Regions from separate parts of the Sphaerisporangium sp. NPDC005289 genome, predicted to be linked through region 1. Evidence: predicted binding sites of a transcription regulator. Region 1 holds the regulator's gene; each other region holds the start of a gene.
What was found. The regulator HrcA, encoded in region 1, represses chaperone genes, less so after heat shock. The targets are predictions, from matches to a motif close to TTGGCACTCTCNNNNNGAGAGTGCCAA.
Positions count from the first base shown of each region.

Region 2: a site for HrcA is predicted at 2,352-2,378, ahead of ABZT47_RS19065 (DNA starvation/stationary phase protection protein). Genes of this name have one in related genera too.
Region 3: a site for HrcA is predicted at 2,955-2,981, ahead of groL (chaperonin GroEL). Genes of this name have one in related genera too.

Region 1 is NZ_JBEXGS010000001.1:497,471-503,304, reverse strand. It holds gene ABZT47_RS01925 (DUF3097 domain-containing protein) at 1-694, opposite strand, end outside; gene ABZT47_RS01920 (hypothetical protein) at 716-1,672, opposite strand; gene hrcA (heat-inducible transcriptional repressor HrcA) at 1,947-2,957, shown strand; gene dnaJ (molecular chaperone DnaJ) at 2,958-4,097, shown strand; gene ABZT47_RS01905 (16S rRNA (uracil(1498)-N(3))-methyltransferase) at 4,094-4,819, shown strand; gene ABZT47_RS01900 (hypothetical protein) at 5,010-5,735, opposite strand; gene ABZT47_RS01895 (SigE family RNA polymerase sigma factor) at 5,732-5,834, opposite strand, start outside.
Region 2 is NZ_JBEXGS010000010.1:64,475-70,308, forward strand. It holds gene ABZT47_RS19060 (P-loop NTPase fold protein) at 1-1,685, shown strand, start outside; gene ABZT47_RS19065 (DNA starvation/stationary phase protection protein) at 1,800-2,267, opposite strand; gene ABZT47_RS19070 (MerR family transcriptional regulator) at 2,388-3,419, shown strand; gene ABZT47_RS19075 (VIT domain-containing protein) at 3,416-5,834, shown strand, end outside.
Region 3 is NZ_JBEXGS010000013.1:26,284-32,117, reverse strand. It holds gene ABZT47_RS22740 (FAD-dependent monooxygenase) at 1-282, opposite strand, end outside; gene ABZT47_RS22735 (TetR/AcrR family transcriptional regulator) at 355-1,101, shown strand; gene groL (chaperonin GroEL) at 1,202-2,827, opposite strand; gene ABZT47_RS22725 (cold-shock protein) at 3,225-3,425, opposite strand; gene ABZT47_RS22720 (MoaD/ThiS family protein) at 3,819-4,094, opposite strand; gene thrC (threonine synthase) at 4,108-5,400, opposite strand; SAM riboswitch class I at 5,415-5,581, opposite strand; gene ABZT47_RS22710 (sigma-70 family RNA polymerase sigma factor) at 5,797-5,834, opposite strand, start outside.

The DNA of each region.
Region 1 (5,834 bases):
AGCCCAGGGCCTCGATCACGCCTTCCTTCCACGGGATCCCGCGCGGGACCTCCGGCCAGGCGCGGATGCCGGCGGCGGACGGCTTGACGGCGGCCCAGATGTCCACGAAGGGGTGCCCGACGACGAGCACGTGCGGAGAGGAGACCTGGGCGGCGATGCGGCTCTCCTTGGACCCGGGGACCAGATGGTCGACCAGCACGCCGAGGCGCCGTCCCGGGCCGGGCTCGAACTCGGCCACGATGGCGGGCAGGTCGTCCACGCCCTCGAGGTACTCGACGACGACGCCCTCCACCCGCAGGTCGTGGCCCCAGATCTTCTCCACGAGGGACGCGTCGTGCACCCCTTCGACGTAGATGCGGCTCTCGCGGGCGACACGCGCCCGCAGCCCCTCGACGGCGATCGACCCGGACGCGCTGCGGCCGGGCCCCGTGGACGCGGCCTCCGGCGCCGGTCGCACCAGCGTCACCGGCCTGCCCTCCAGCAGGAACGCGGCGGGCGCCAACGGGAACACCCGCCGCCGCCCGAAGCGGTCCTCCAGGGTGACGGCCTCCTTGTCACAGGCCACCACGGCGCCGCAGAAGCCCCCCTCGGCGTCCTCCACCACGAGGTCGAGCTCGGCCGGGACCTTGGGGATCTTGCCGCGCAGCGGCCTCCGCCAGTCTCCGGCCAGCACGTCCCGTCCGTAGTCCCGCATACCTGGGCACGCTAGCAAAGATCATGCCTGTGGCGGTGCGCCCTGCGGCCACGCGCCGCCGTAGGGGGCGGCGGCCGCCGCCTGCCGCTTGCGGTTCCGGCCGCGCCGCACCAGGACGACGATCGTGGTGACGACCGCGAGCAGGAACCCGGCCAGCGGGATCAGGAACAGCGAGGCCACGCCTCCGGCGAGGGCGCCGGTGTCGGCGGTCAGCGACTTGCCGACCCCGAACAGCACCTGCTTGCCGGCCTCGGCCTGGCAGCTCACCTTGTAGGTGCCCGCGGCGGGCACGCCGATGTCGAACACGGCCTCCCACACCCGGCCGTCGGCGGACACCGTCTGGGACGCCTTGGGCGAGGTGAGATCGACCTTCTTGCCGGCGCCGTCCACGGCGAGGCAGTTGATGTCGGTGGGCCCGGACGCGGAGGCGTACAGGATGGGCTTGTCCTTCGGGTCCATGGGGACCGACACGCTGCCGCCGCTCTGGAAGGTCTGTGTGGGCGCCGCGTCGGTGATGGTCTTGAACAGGCCGCCGGCGAAACCCACGATGCCCACGACGCCGCAGATCACCGCGACGAGCCAGGCGAGCACGATCCACAGCACCCGCGGCCGCACCGGTCCGGGCGCGGCGGGCGCGGGGGAGGCGTAGAGCGGGTGCGCCGCCTCGGACGCGGGCCCGCCATAGGAGGGGCCCCCGTACGAAGGCCCGCCATAGGAGGGCCCGCCGTGCGAGGGGCCGCCTGGGACGCCGTACGGCCCGCCGGCGGGCGGGCCGTAGGGGGAGGACCCGGCGGGCGGGCCGTAGGGTGAGGGCCCGGCGGGAGCGCCGTACGGCGGGCCGCCGGAGGCGGGGCCGTGCGGGCCGGGGCCCGAGCCGGGCGGAGCGCTCTGCGGCGGAGGCGTGACCTGCGGACCCGGGGAGCCCGGACGCGGCGGTCGCCTCGTCGCGTCGGTCAGGCGGGGATCGTTCTCGCTCATGAACCGAGTCTGGATCAGATGACTTGCCGGCGAATAGCAACCCACTTGTCACCGCCCGGGCATCCGGCCGCCCGGCACGTGCTCCATTCGTCCGGCGGTGGAGGGAAGTCGGCGGATGGGCGGAGTGGGGCCGATTCGCGGGAGAGTGGGGAGGGTGGTGCGGTCTGAGTTATCGCACCCTGAGGCCCATGGCCGTACACTTGGCACTCGGGAACACTGAGTGCCAGACGAGGCGTTTACGCAGGCACGAACGCGAGGCAGGGAGGTGAGCACGTTGCTCGATGAACGCAAGCTGGCCGTTCTGCGCGCCGTTGTCGAGGATTTCGTGTCCACCAACGAGCCGGTCGGGTCGAAGGCATTGGCGGAGCGTCACAATCTGGGGGTCTCGCCCGCCACCGTGCGCAACGACATGGCCGTGCTCGAGGAGCAGGGCTACATCACACAACCCCACACCAGCGCGGGGCGGGTCCCCACCGACAAGGGCTACCGGTTGTTCGTCGACCGGCTGTCCCAGATCAAGCCGCTGTCGGCCGCCGAGCGCCGTGCGATCGAGACGTTCCTGGCGGGCGCCGTCGATCTCGACGACGTCGTGACCCGCACCGTGCGGCTGTTGGCGCAGCTGACCCGCCAGGTGGCCGTGGTGCAGTACCCGTCGCTCATCCGCTCGACGGTCCGGCACGTCGAGCTGGTGCCGCTGGCCGAGCGGCGCATCATGCTCGTGGTGATCACCAACACCGGCCGCGTCGAGCAGCGGGTCGTCGACCTGCCGGACGTGGTGGCCGACGACCAGGTCGCCCACCTGCGGGCGTTGCTGAACGCCTGCCTCGACGGGTGCAGGCTCGGCCGGGTGGCCGAGACGGTCGCCGACCTTCCCGAACGGCTGCCCGAGGGCGACCGGCCGATGGCGACGACGATCCTGTCGGTCCTGCTGGAGACCCTGGTCGAGCGGCACGACGAGAAGATCGTCTTCGCCGGCGCGGCGAATCTCGCGGGCGACTTCAGCGTCGGCCTGCGTGAGGTGCTCGAGGCGCTGGAGGAGCAGGTCGTGCTCATGCGCCTGCTCGGCGAGGCGAACGACCACTCCGCCCTGACCGTGCGCATCGGCTCGGAGAACCCCTACTCCGGGCTTCACGGCACCTCGATCGTCGCCGCCGGGTACGGTTCGGGCGACAATGAACTGGCCCGGCTCGGAGTGCTGGGCCCGACGCGAATGGACTACCCGGTGACGATGGGAGCGGTGCGCGCAGTGGCACGCTATGTCGGCCAGATCCTGGCGGGATCCTAAGTGGCCCGCGACTATTACGGCATCCTCGGGGTGCGCCGTGACGCCACTCAGGACGAGATCAAGAAGGCGTATCGCCGCCTCGCACGTGAGCTCCACCCTGACATCAACCCCGATCCCGAGACGCAGGAGCGCTTCAAGGAGATCAATCAGGCGTACGAGGTCCTGTCGGACCCGAGCAAGCGCCAGATGTTCGATCTCGGCGCCGATCCCTTCGGCGGCGCCGGAGCGGCCGGCCCCGGCGCGGCGGGCTTCGGCGCGGGGTTCCCGTTCAGCGACATCATGGACGCCTTCTTCGGCGGCGGAGGCGGCGCGCGCGGCCCCCGTTCGCGGGCCAGGCGCGGGCGCAACGCCACCATCCGGGTCGAGCTCGACCTGGCCGAGTCGGCGTTCGGCACCACGCGCGAGCTGGTCGTGGACACCGCCGTGCTGTGCGAGGTGTGCCAGGGGTCGGGCGCGGCGGCCGGCACCCATCCCGACACCTGCGACATGTGCCACGGCCGCGGCGAGATCTCCCAGGTCACCCGGTCGTTCCTCGGCCAGGTGATGACCGCCAGGCCCTGCCCCCAGTGCGGCGGGTTCGGCTCGGTCATCCACCACCCGTGCCAGGAGTGCTCCGGCGACGGGCGGGTGCGCACCCGGCGCACGATCAAGGTCCGCATCCCGGCCGGCGTCGAGGACGGCACCCACATCCAGCTCGCCGGCGAGGGCGAGGTCGGCCCCGGCGGCGGCCCGCCCGGCGACCTGTTCCTCGAGATCGTCGAGCGCCCGCACGACACGTTCGAGCGGCGCGGCGACGACCTGCACTGCACGGTGCAGATCCCGATGACCGCGGCGGCGCTCGGCACTATCCTCACCGTGCAGACGCTCGATGGGGCCGAAGAGCTGGACGTGCGCCCCGGCACCCAGTCGGGTCAGGTCATCCCGCTGTACGGGCGGGGCATCCAGCGGCTCAACGAGACCGGCAGGGGCGACCTGCTGATCCACGTGAACGTCGAGACCCCCACCAAGCTGGACGCCGCCCAGGAGGAGCTGCTCAAGGAGCTGTCCAAGCTGCGTGGCGAAGAGCGCCCGCCGGGCAAGTTCGCGCCCGGCCAGCAGGGCTTCTTCTCACGCCTCCGGGACGCTTTTAACGGCCGATGAGCGTCCCGGTTTTCCTGGCCGATGACCTGTCCGGTGACGAGATCGTCCTCGGCGGCCCCGAGGGGCGGCACGCCGCCACCGTGCGGCGGCTGAGGGCGGGCGAACGGGTCGACCTGACCGACGGCGCGGGCGCGGTGGCCGAGTGCGCCGTGCGCGACGCCGGGAAGGACTTTCTGCGGCTGGAGGTCGTCGGCCGCCGCGTGGTGCCCGCGCCCGACCCGCGCCTGGTCGTCGTCCAGGGGCTGCCCAAGGGCGAGCGGGGCGAGCTGGCGGTCGAGATGATGACCGAGGCGGGCGTGGACGTCATCGTCCCGTGGGCCGCGGCCCGGTGCGTCACCCAGTGGAAGGGCGAGCGCGCCGCCAAGTCGCTGGCGCGCTGGCGCTCCACGGCCCGCGAGGCCGCCAAGCAGGCCCGGCGGTTCCACCTGCCCGAGGTCGCCGAGCAGGCGAGCACGGCCGAGGTGGCGGCACTGCTGCGCGGCGCCGCCGCGGCGGCCGTCCTGCACGAGGAGGCCGTCGTGCCGCTGTCGCGCCTGGAGCCGCCGGCGAGCGGCGACATGGTGGTGGTGGTCGGTCCCGAGGGCGGCATCACCGACGAGGAGATCAAGCGGTTCCAGGAGGCCGGCGCCGCTCCTGCCCTGCTCGGCCCGACCGTGCTGCGCACCTCGACCGCCGGCGTCGCCGCCGCGGCTGTCCTGCTCACCCGCTCAGGCCGCTGGTGAACTCTCCCGGACGCCGCCCCCGCTGACACCGCCGCCGCCGGCCGCGCCTAGGCCTGCGAGAAGCATCCGCCCACAGGGCGGCGCCGGCTCATCGAAAGCCCGGCTCACCAGCAGAGCCCTGCTCGCGAGGGCGTCGGCCTAAGACCGGCGCCGGGCCGCAGGAGCCGCCGTGCCCTGGTCGGGACGGCGGCTACTCCTGGGAGGAGTTCGTGCTGCTGTCGGCCTCGGTGGTCATCAAGGGGGTGGCCGTGGGCGCCGGGGGGTCGCTGGGGGCCTGGGAGGCGGTCGGGGTCGGCTGCTCCACCGTCGGCCTCGGAGACGGCTTGGGGGTGGCCGAGGCGGTCCGCGTGGGCGTCGGCGTCGTGCTCTGGTGGCTCGGCGTGGGCCGCGGCTCGGTCGTCCGGTCGGGCTGCGACTCGGTGGCCGTGGGCTCCGCGCAGGGCTGCGGCGAGTCCGACGCGTCCGGCTCCACGGCGGTGGGCGCGGCGGTGGCGCAGTCGTTGCCCGGCGACGCCGTCACCGAGGGCGAGGGGACCGCCGGCGCCGTCCCGCTGGGCGAGGCGGCCGGCCGCGACGTCGGCGAGCCGACGACCGCCGACGACGCGTGGACGCCGTTCGGCGGGCGTTGCGTGCTCGACTCGTCGGGAGGTGAGGTGTCGTACTGCACCTGGATGATGTGCTGGCCGGTGCCGATCTGGACCTTCAGGCCCGGCACGAACATCACCACGGCGGCGGCCACCAGGACGGCGCCGAACGCCGAGGCGGCGGCTCGCCACCAAAAGATGCCCCGCACGCCGCGCTGCTCGATGCGGGTGCGGATGATCTGCAATCCTTCCGCGGAGGGCACGACGGAATCCGCCTCCGCGCGCAAGACACGGCGCAGGACCTCGCCGTACTCGTCGGGGGACTCGGTCATGACAATTGCTCCAGTGTCGTGCGTAGTGCGGCCATGCCGCGGGCGGTGTGGCTCTTCACCGCGCCCTTGCTGATGCCCATGGCGTGCGCGATCTCGGCC
Region 2 (5,834 bases), on a different contig from region 1:
TGCTCCCGGTCGCCCTCGCCTTCCTGGCGACGCTGCTGGTCACCGGCGCCTCGCTCGCCGCGTCGGCCCTGGTGCCCGCGGCCGGCTCACTGCTGCGCGGCACGGCCGCGGCCGTCGGGTCGGGCGGCTCGTTCCTCGTCCTGTTCGCCGCCGGAGTGCGGCTCGCGCGTTTCATGGGCGAGTCGGCCGACACCGCGTTCACCCGGCTCGTCCGCCAGCCCGATCTACTCGGCGGCGGGCCCGGCGCGGGCACGGAGCTGTCGCCCGACCCGGGGTACCGGGCCAGGACCGGGTTCCTGCACCTGGTGCAGACCGACATGCGGCGGGTGCTCGGCATGGTCGCCACCGAGGAGCGCCCGCTGCTGGTGTTCGTGGACGACCTGGACCGCTGCTCGCCGGGGACGGTGGCCCAGGTGATCGAGGCGGTCAACCTGTTCCTCGCCGGGGAGTTCCCCAACTGCGTGTTCGTCCTGGCCATGGAGCCGGAGGTCGTGGCCGCGCATGTCGAGGTGGCCTACCGGGACCTCGCCCGCTCGCTCCCCGCCTCCGCCGAGGAGCGTTCCGGTCTCGGGTGGCGCTTCCTGGAGAAGATCGTGCAGCTTCCGCTGAGCGTCCCCATGCTCGACGACGGCGAACGGCTGCCCGCCTACCTGCGCGCCCTGCTGGAAGTGCCCGCCCCGGCCGCGAGCCCCCCGGACGACCGGCGCTCCGGCCCTCCGCCCGGCCCGGACCACCCGCCGGCGCCTGAACCGGCCGCGAGCCCACCGCTCACCACGCACCCGGCCTCCCGGGACGGCGGAACCGCCCCACGCCCACGGCACACCACGCGCCCGTACCCGAGCCTCGGGGACGGCGCGCCGGTCCCGGGCCCACCGCGCTCCACGCGCTCCGCCCGCGGCCCCCGGGGCGGCGGAAGGGAGGTGCGCCTGTCCGGGAGGGCCGAGCCGGAGGTCAGGGCCGACCCGGGGCTGGTGGACCGCGTCGAGGCGGCGATCAGGGCGATGGGCCCGACGGCCGGCGACCTGGACATCGTCGCGCGTGACGCGCAGGACCAGGTGGGCGCGGCGGACGGCGACGCCATCGGCGGACTGTCGGCCGCGACGCGCCTGGCGGCGGACCGGGTCTACGACGACCTCTACAGCGACGAGAACGCCTACGCCGCGATCGCGCGGGTGCTGCCCGTCCTCACGCTGAGCAACCCCCGGGAGCTCAAGCGGTATGTGAACGTCTTTCGGTTCTACTCCTTCGTGACCTACCGGCGCGCCCTGGCCGGGGCGGCGAAGGCGACCGACGAGGAGGTCGCGAAGCTCGCGGTGCTCGCCATCCGCTGGCCGCATCTGCTGTCCTTGCTCGCCCGCGAACTGGACGGCCCGCCACTCCCCCGCGACCGCCCCGCCACGCCGGACACGCCCGGCCAGGAAGCGCCATTCACTCCGGCATTTCCGGTGATCTCGGAATCATCGCCACCACCGGACGACCCGGGTCGTCCTGGATCCGCGGCAGGGCGGACGGCGCTCGACGTTCTTGAGCGGGCGGCCGGCGCGGACGAGGACGCCTGGGCCCGCGCCCTCGTCGAGGTGGGCCTGGTGCGCGGCGCCAGAGCCGGCGCCGCGCGCTGGGACGCCCTCCGCGCCCTCCTGGGCGCCGGCCCGCCCGTCGCCCACCTCGCCTGGCGGCTGCTGTGAGCCGGGCTTAGTGGTCCCTGCGGCCGCCACGGTGAGCGGGCCCAGTGGTCCCTGCGGCAGCCACCGCGAGCCGGGCCGGGGTGCTCACGGCCGCCGCCGCGAGCCCGGCCGGGGTCAGCGCTGGGCCTGGATCATCCAGTGCTGCTTCTCGAGGCCCTCGGTGATCTGGATGAGGAGGTCCTGGGTGACCGGGTCCGGCTCCTCGGTGGCGGCGATGCGCTCGCGCATCCGGGCGATCATCTCGCCGAGGATGTCGGTGAACGCGGCGACCACCTTGCCGTCCTCGATGTATCCGGCGTCGAACCGCCTGATCTGGGTGTCGCGGGCGACGGTCGCCGCGCGGCCGTCCGGGTTGACGCCCAGGGCGACCGCCCGCTCGGCCGCGCTGTCGGCACCGGTCCGCGCCAGGGCCACGATCTCGTCCAGCTGCAGGTGCAGCGAACGGAAGTTGCGGCCTATCAGGTTCCAGTGCGCCTGCTTGCCCACGAGCGAGAGGTCGAGCAGGTCGATGAGAGCTCCCTGCAGCGCATCGCCCGCGATCTTCTGCTTGTCGCTCGGGAGCGGGCTGGTGATCTGGGCCATGAAGCATCTTCCCCTCAAGAATGATCGACGGCCTTCTACCTGGCTACCTAGAACGCCCTAACCGGTCTCCCGAAGCGCTAAACATTGACAGTGTCATAGTTGCAGTGTCAGCATGGAAGCATGAGTGACACCTGGACGATCGGCGAGCTGGCGGAGCACGCGGCGCACCTGCTGCCGTCCTCGCCGCGGCGGCCCAACGGCCGGGTCAGAGACGTGCCCAACGAGCGGCTCATCCGCTGGTACACCACGATCGGCCTGCTCGACCCGCCGCTCACCCGCCGCGGCCGAGTCGCGCTGTACGGCAGACGTCACCTGCTCCAGCTGGTCGCCGTCAAGCGCCTGCAGGCCGAGGGCCGGTCCATCGCCGACATCCAGGCCGAGCTGGCCGGCGCGACCGACACGGCGCTGGAGCAGATCGTCGACGCGGCCGGGCGGCCGGTTCCCGCCGCGTCCCGGCCCAGCGCGACCGGCGAGCCGGCCGTTGAGCCGACCGGCGATCCGGCCGAGGACTCGACCGGGGACCCCACCGGTGACCCGGCCGGAGACCCGCCGTCCGACTCCCCCCGCGCCCGGCCGCGCTTCTGGGCGGCCCGCCCGGCCGCCGCGGGAACCCGCACGCCCGCGACGGACCCGGCCGCGGCTCCGGCCCACGGGCGCGTCGCCGCCGTCCTCGCGGCGGGAAGCGGAAGGAGCACGCCGGCCACGGAAGGCGAAACCGGCACGCCGGCGACCGCGGGCGTGACGGGGTCGCCGGTGCCGAGCGGCGGGAGTCCGCAGGCGGCGAACGGGGGGCCGCCGGTGGCGCCCGGGGGGCCGGGCATGCCAGGAGGGCAGGCCACGCCGCCGGACTTCCTCGCGGCGCCCTTCGCTCCCGAGCAGGCCCTGCCCCGCCCGGCGGGCCGGTGGCCGGGCGTCGTTCCCGCCGCCGCGCCCGCCGATGACCTGGTGCACGGCGTGCGGCTCGCGCCCGGGGTCACGCTCCTGCTCGAAGGGCGGCCTCCCGCCCCCGGCGACATCGCCGCGCTGCGGGAGGCCGCCGCACCGCTGCTCGCCCTGCTGCACGACCGCGGCCTCCTGCCTTCCGGCGCCCCCGGGCATGCCGCCCCGGCCGCCGGCCTCGACCAGTCTCCGCCCGAAAGGTCGTCATCATGACTGTGCAGATCACATCCTTGAAGCCCGGCGAGTACGCCCCGGCGCCCGACGCGGGGCTCGGGGCCCTGAGCACCGGCAAGGGGAACCTGCCCTTGGAGAGCGTCGAGGTCGAGGCGAACATCACCGCGCTGACCTGCGGCGTGGAGGTCACGCAGGGTTTTCGCAACCCGCATGACGTGCCCCTGGAGGCGACCTACATCTTCCCGCTGCCCGACCGCGCCGCGGTGACGGCCTTCCGCATGGAGGCCGACGACCGGGTGGTGGAGGGGGTGCTCAAGGAGCGCGGCCAGGCCCGCCAGGACTACGACCGCGCCATCGCGCGAGGGCAGCGCGCCGCCATCGCCGAGGAGGAGCGCCCGGACGTCTTCACCATGCGGGTCGGCAACATCGTCCCCGGCGAGCGGGTGACGGTGCGGCTGACGCTCAGCCAGCCTCTCCCGTACGAGGACGGCGCGGCGACCTTCCGCTTCCCGCTGGTCGTGGCGCCCCGCTACATCCCGGGCACGCCGCTTCCCGACCTCGCCGCCGGGGACGGCGTGTCCGCCGACACCGACGCCGTCCCGGACGCCTCGCGGATCACCCCGCCGGTGCTGCTGCCGGGCTTCCCGAACCCGGTGCGGCTGGCACTGACGGCCCGCGTCGACCCCGCCGGGCTCGACCTGACCGAGATGCGCTCCAGCCTGCACGTCGTCTCCCAGGAGGAGGGCGTCGTGCGACTGCTGCCCGGCGAGCGCCTCGACCGTGACTTCGTCCTGCGCCTGTCGTTCGACGCCTCCAGCGCCCTGACCCTCGTCCCCGACGGAGAGACCCGCCGACCGGCGCCCGCCGCCGAGACCGGAGCCGACACCGGAGCCGACACCGGAGCCGACGGCGTCGACGCCGAGATCGACGGGGAGGCCGACGGGGACGGCACGTTCGTGCTGACCGTGCTCCCGCCCGCGCGGACCGACGCCCGTCGCGGGCCGAGAGACGTGGCGCTGCTGCTGGACCGCTCGGGCAGCATGACCGGGTGGAAGATGGTCGCCGCCCGGCGGGCCGCGGCGCGCATCGTCGACACCCTGTCCTCCGCCGACCGGTTCGCCGTCCTGTCCTTCGACAGCGTCGTCGAGCGTCCCCTCGGCGTGGACGCGGGCCTGGTCCCGGCGACCGACCGCAACCGCTACCGGGCCGTCGAGCACCTGGCCCGGCTGGAGGCGCGGGGCGGCACCGAGATGCTGCAGCCGATGGAGGAGGCGCTCGGCCTGCTGGAGGACCCCGGCAGGGAACGGGTGCTCGTCCTGGTCACCGACGGGCAGGTCGGCAACGAGGACCAGATCCTGGAACGCCTCGGCTCGCGGCTGGCGGCCGTGCGCGTGCACACCGTCGGCATCGACCGGGCGGTGAACGCCGGGTTCCTCGGCCGGCTGGCCGGGCTCGGCGCGGGCCGCTGCGAGCTGGTGGAGTCGGAGGACCGTCTCGACGAGGCGATGGAGCACATCCACCGCCGCATCGGGTCGCCGCTGGTCACCGGCCTGTCGCTGAAGGCCGAGGGGCTGGAGGTGGTGGCGGGCAGCGTGACCCATCTGGGTTCGCTGTACTCGGGCGTGCCGCTCACCGTCTACGGGCGGTACCGGGGCGCCTCCCGCGGGGCGCTGACCGTCCACGGCCTGCGCGAGGACGGCGGCCCGTGGGAGCAGCGGCTGGAGGGCCGGCCCGCCGAGGGGGACGCGCCGCGGGCCATCTGGGCGCGGGCCCACCTGCGCCGGCTGGAGGACCGCTACGCGGTCGGCGAGCACGCCCTGGAGCACGACATCGTCGCCGCCTCGCTGCGGCACGGCGTGCTGTGCCGGTTCACCGCGTTCGTGGCCGTGGACACCCGGGTCGTGGCCGAGGGCGGGCCGCGGCACCGGGTGGTGCAGCCGGTGGAGCTGCCCAGCGGCTGGGAGGCGCCCGGCTTCGCCGCGCCCATCGCCGCCGCGCCGATGGCCGCCTCCGCGCCCGCCGTTTTCAGCGTCATGGGCGGGGAGGGCACGCTCATGGCGGGCGGCGGCGCGGCCGGTGCGCCGGTGGGCGACGCGGCGTTCGGAGGAGGGCCGTTCGCCGTCCCGTCGGGCGCGCCGCGCGGCCCGATGTTCGCGCGGCCGTCGAGCCCGAGGATGGCGCCCCCCGCGCCGCCGGTCCCGCACTCGCCGGACATCGTCCGGCCGCAACTGGCCGCCGAGCTGGCACGGCTGCGCGAGCAGGAGGCGCTCGCCGCGCCCGAGCGCAGGCGCTACCTGGCCGACCTGGGCAGCCGCCTGGCCGCGCTGGCGGCCTACGTGGGCGGGGAGAACGAGCTGTCGGCGCTGGCCCGCGACCTGTCGGCCTGCGAGGGCGACCCGGCCGCCGACGTCGACGCCCTGTGGCGCCGCGCCGTCGAACGGCTGACCGCCCTGA
Region 3 (5,834 bases), on a different contig from region 1:
TCGTCCGTCCCCGGTGTCCTCGCGATGGGCGGCCTGCTGCCGCATGAAGGCGGCGAAATGCTCAAGGTTGCGCTCCTGGGCCTCGCGGAGCGCCGGGAGCATGCCGCGCCGGTACAGCGCCTCGACGCTCGGCATGTTGAGCGCTCCGGCCTTGATCGTGGGGTCCACCTCCGTGAGCCGCTCGACCACCATGGCCGAGACGCCCCCGAGCGCGAGCTCGCAGGCCAGCATCAGCCCCACCGGACCGCCCCCGGCCACCACCACGTCCACGTCGTACGACATGCCGCCTCCACTTCGGTTCCTTGGCTAAAAACTTACTGTAGCAGTAGTTTTTTAGCCACTATATTGGACGGCGTGGACACCGACCTCGGGCTTCGTGAACGCAAGAAGCGGCAGACCCGGCAGCTGATCTCGGACGTGGCCTCCGGCCTGTTCCTCATGCGCGGGTTCGACAACGTCACGGTGGCCGAGGTGGCGGAGGCGGCGAACGTCTCGGCCAAGACCGTGTTCAACTACTTCCCGCGCAAGGAGGACCTGTTCCTCGACCGGGTCCCCGAGGTGGTCGAGCTGGTCACCCGGGCGGTCCGCGACCGGCCCGAGGGCCGCCCGCCACTGGCGGCGCTGCGCCGTCTGATCTTCGAGCTGCTGCGGAGCGGTCATGCCCTGTCGGGCATCAGGGAAGGCCAGCAGGCCTTCTGGCAGGTCATCCTGGACTCCCCGGCGCTGCGGGCCAGGGTGCGGGAGGCGCTGGAGGACCTGGAGGCGCTGATCGCCGCCCTGCTCGCGGAGGCGACCGGCGCCGGCCCTGGCGACACCGACGCCGGCCCTGGCGACACCGACGCCGGCCCTGGCGACGCCGATGCCGGGTCCCGTGACGTCCACGGCGGCGCCGGCTCAGGGAACGTCGGTGGCGGCCCCGGCTCAGGGGACGTCGATGCCGAGCTGGCCGCCGCGCTCTTCCTGGCCGCCTACCGCACGGTGTACGTCGCGAGCGCGCGACGGATGATGGCCGGGGAGTGCGCGGCCGAGGTCATGCCCGACCACCTGGCCCTGCTGGAGCGGGCCTTCGACGCCGTCGAGCGGGCCTGCCCCGGCTTCTGAGGGGAGCCCGCGCCGGAAGGACGAGCCCGCGCGGACGCCGAAAGGGCCGCCCCCGAACGAATCCGGGAGCGGCCCTTTCGATGTGGCGTGAGCCGGAGGCTCAGAAGTCCATGTCGCCGCCGCCGGGCATGGCGGGAGCGGCAGGGTTCTTCTCGGGCTTCTCGGCGATGACGGCCTCGGTGGTGAGGAAGAGCGCCGCGATGGAGGCGGCGTTCTGCAGCGCCGAACGGGTGACCTTGGCCGGGTCGATGATGCCGGCCTCGAGCATGTTGACGTACTCGCCGGTCGCGGCGTTGAGGCCGACGCCCGTCTCGAGGTTGCGCACACGCTCGACCACGACGCCGCCCTCAAGGCCGGCGTTGACGGCGATCTGCTTCAGCGGCTCCTCGAGCGCCTTGCGGACGATCGCGGCGCCGGTGGCCTCGTCGTTGAACAGCTCGAGCTTGTCGAAGGCCTTGGCGCCCGCCTGGAGCAGGGCCACGCCACCGCCGGGCACGATGCCCTCCTCGACGGCCGCCTTCGCGTTGCGCACGGCGTCCTCGATGCGGTGCTTGCGCTCCTTGAGCTCGACCTCGGTCGCCGCGCCGGCCTTGATGACGGCGACGCCGCCGGCCAGCTTGGCCAGACGCTCCTGGAGCTTCTCGCGGTCGTAGTCGGAGTCGGTGTTCTCGATCTCGGCGCGGATCTGGTTGACCCGGCCGGCGATCTGCTCGGGGTCGCCCGCACCGTCGACGATGGTGGTCTCGTCCTTGGTGATGATGACCTGGCGCGCGCGGCCGAGCAGGTCGAGGGTGGCGGTCTCGAGCTTGAGGCCCACGTCCTCGCTGATCGGCTGGCCACCGGTGAGGATGGCGATGTCGCCGAGCATGGCCTTGCGGCGGTCGCCGAAGCCGGGGGCCTTGACGGCCACGGACTTGAACAGGCCGCGGATCTTGTTGACGACCAGGGTGGCCAGGGCCTCGCCCTCGACGTCCTCAGCGATGATCACCAGCGGCTTGCCGGCCTGCACGACCTTGTCGAGCAGCGGGAGGAGGTCCTTGTTGGCCGACACCTTGGAGTTGACGATCAGGAGGTAGGGGTCGTCGAGGACCGCCTCCATGCGCTCCGGGTCGGTCACGAAGTAACCGGAGATGTAGCCCTTGTCGAAGCGCATGCCCTCGGTGAGCTCGAGCTCCAGGCCGAAGGCGTTGCTCTCCTCGACGGTGATGACGCCTTCTTTGCCGACCTTGTCCATGGCCTCGGCGATCATCTCGCCGATCTGGGTGTCGCCGGCGGAGATGGAGGCGGTGGAGGCGATCTGCTCCTTGGTCTCCACATCCTTGGCGATCTTGGAGAGCTCCTCGCTGACGCGCTCGACGGCGGCCTCGATGCCCTTCTTCAGGGACATCGGGTTGGCGCCGGCGGCGACGTTGCGCAGGCCCTCGCGTACCAGCGCCTGGGCGAGCACGGTGGCGGTGGTGGTGCCGTCACCCGCGACGTCGTCGGTCTTCTTCGCGACCTCCTTGACGAGCTCGGCCCCGATCTTCTCCCACGGGTCCTCGAGCTCGATCTCCTTGGCGATGGAGACACCGTCGTTGGTGATGGTGGGAGCGCCCCACTTCTTCTCCAGCACGACGTTGCGGCCCTTGGGACCCAAGGTCACCTTGACGGCATCGGCGAGCTGGTTCATACCGCGCTCGAGACCGCGCCGGGCGTCCTCGTTAAACGCGATCATCTTGGCTGCCATACGGCTAGACCTCCCAGATACAGGGTGGCTTGCAGCGGATCGAGCCGACGCCCGCGACGGCATGAAACCCGCGCCTCCACGGCACCTGTCGCCGTGGATCGCCAGGCCCCATCGCCTCGATCCAGGTTTGTCACTCTCGACAGGAGAGTGCCAACGAACTGTTTAGCACTCTACCCGGTCGAGTGCAAGCGACAACCCCTATGACCTGGGCGGCACAAGGATTTCTCCGACCGTATGCCGAATATTGGGCCCGCCCCCACAGGGTAGGCGGTACGACCCCGCAGGCTGACATGAAGGAAGGCCCGGCCCGTCTTGGTGCATGACAGACCGAACCTTCCAGCGCTACTGACGGGGAGAGACTAGTGGATCTTCGTCTGGCCGGGCGACGCCGGCCACGTCACACAGTGCGAACGGACTCCGCCTGCGGGCCCTTCTGCCCCTGCGTGATCTCGAACTCCACCCGCTGACCCTGCTCTAGGGACCGGTATCCCTCGGACAGGATCGCTGAGTAGTGGACAAACACGTCCTTACCACCGTCTACCGCGATGAAGCCGTAGCCCTTGTCCGCGTTAAACCATTTGACGGTGCCCTGCGCCACTTTCCGACTCCTCTTGCTGGGCTCCGGACCCCGCCCACTCCTCCGCGAGGTCCGTGACCTTCGGAGCCGAGACGCATGCGAACTCCTCGGCTACGTCGATCGTTCTCGACCATACCTGTGGCAAGGGTTGAAGCAACAGAGTCAATCGGGAAACTACTACTTGACGTTCGCTCTCAGCGGCACTCGGCTATTTCCCGCTCGCGTTTAGTTAGTTGACAATTACACTAACGGAGGACCCGGTAATCACTTCTATTATGATAGTCGTCCCGCTACCGGGCCCCCCTTACGGACATGGCGACGCCCATGCGTCCAGCTAGGACGCATGGGCGTGATGTGACTCATGGGGCCATTGAGACTTGAGCACGCCTCACAAAGGCCGGAAGGGCGCGGAGGTCAGCCCCCGGCGACGGCGGGGATCACCGAGATGTTGGTTCCGTCGGGGGTTGCGGTGTCGAGACCGTCCACGAATCGGACGTCCTCTTCTCCGACATACACGTTGACAAAACGGCGGATCTTGCCCGTTTCGTCCAGAATACGGGCCCCGATTCCCGGGAAGTCGGCGTCGAGCTTCTGGAGCACCTCGCGCAGGGTCGCCCCGTCACTGCTCACCTCCGACGCACCGTCGGTGTAGGTGCGAAGAATCGTCGGAATCCGCACAGAAACGCTCATTTATCAGGCCCTTTCAGGAGTGGTCGGCGACAGCCGTACGAAATGCGTCGAGCGAAGGACGGATGACCGCGGTGGGCCTCGCCTCGGCGGAGACCGCGTCGAGCGTCTTGAGGCCGTCCCCGGTGTTGAGCACCACCGTCTCGGCCTCGGGGTCGAGCAGGCCGTTGGAGACGAGTTTGCGCAGCACGCCGACGGTCACGCCGCCGGCGGTCTCGGCGAAGATGCCCTCGGTGCGCGCCAGCAGCCGGATGGCGTCCACCACCTCGGCGTCGGTGACGTCCTCCACCGCGCCGCCGCTGCGACGGGCGATGTCGAGCACGTACGGGCCGTCGGCCGGGTTGCCGATGGCGAGCGACTTGGCGATGGTGTCGGGCTTGACGGGACGCACGATGTCGTGGCCCGCCTTGAAGGCCGCCGACACCGGCGAACAGCCCTCGGCCTGCGCGCCGAAGACCTTGTAGGGGCGGTCCTCGACCAGGCCGAGCTTGATCAGCTCCCGGAACCCCTTGTCGATCTTGGTGAGCTGGGAGCCGGAGGCCACCGGGATGACGATCTGCTCGGGCAGGCGCCAGCCGAGCTGCTCGGCGATCTCGAAGGCCAGCGTCCTGGAGCCCTCGGCGTAGTACGGCCGGAGGTTCACGTTGACGAAGCCCCACTTGTCGCCCAGCGGGTCGCCGATGAGCTCGGAGCAGAACCGGTTGACGTCGTCGTAGGTGCCCTCGATGCCCACCAGCCGGCCGCCGTACACCGAGGCCATGACGATCTTGGCCTCTTCGAGGTCGGACGGGATGAACACGCAGGCGTCCAGCCCCGCGCGCGCCGCCGCTGCTGTCACCGCGCCCGCGAGGTTGCCCGTGGAGGAGCACGACAGGGTGTGGAAGCCGAAGTTGCGCGCGGCCTCCAGCGCGATGGCGACGACCCGGTCCTTGAACGAGTGGGTCGGGTTGCCGGAGTCGTCCTTGACATGCAGGCTGCGCAGGCCCAGTTCGCGAGCCAGGTTGTCGGCCTTGACCAGCTTGGTCCAGCCGGGGGCCAGGTTGGGCCGGGAGGCGACGTCGGCGGGCACCGGCAGCAGCCCGCGGTAGCGCCAGATGTTGCTCGGACCCGAGGCGATCTGCTCGCGGGTCACCGCCGCCCCGGTCTCGCCGGGAGAGCTCCAGGTGTAGGCCACTTCGAGTGGCCCGAAACACTCGGCACAGGCGAAGATCGGTCCCAGGTCGAACCTGGTGCCGCATTCGCGGCACGAGAGAGCGACGGCGGGACCGAAGTCGAGCGTGGTCGTTGTCTCAGCTGTTGCGAGCGCCATGAAGCGAGGCCTTTCCCTCATCTTCGCCCGGACCACCTTGGTCACGGGCCGGAATTGGCACCTGTCCCGGCCGGTCTCACTGGTCTTTGAGTGCCGCGTCGTTCGGCAGACGCGGATGACCACAGCCGGGAGGGTTGCCGGGGCTTCGCAGGGCCGGTCCCTCCACCCCTCTGGATGAGCAATATGAAGTTGTGGTCCCGCTCATATCACAAGCAGGCCTTAAGAACTGTACCTCGCCCACCGGCGCGGACGGCCGTCCGTCTCATTCTCCGAGACGTGAGAGCACGATGGAAGAAACCGAAGCCGCAGGTGAGCACGTTGCGAGAAGCGTTGCGAGAAGCTCCGTCCCGGAACAGAGCAGGCAGGAAGAGGGCGCGTGACGCACCGCGCGGGCCGCTAGGCGAAGGGCCGGCCGTAGGCGTCGCCGAGCGCCG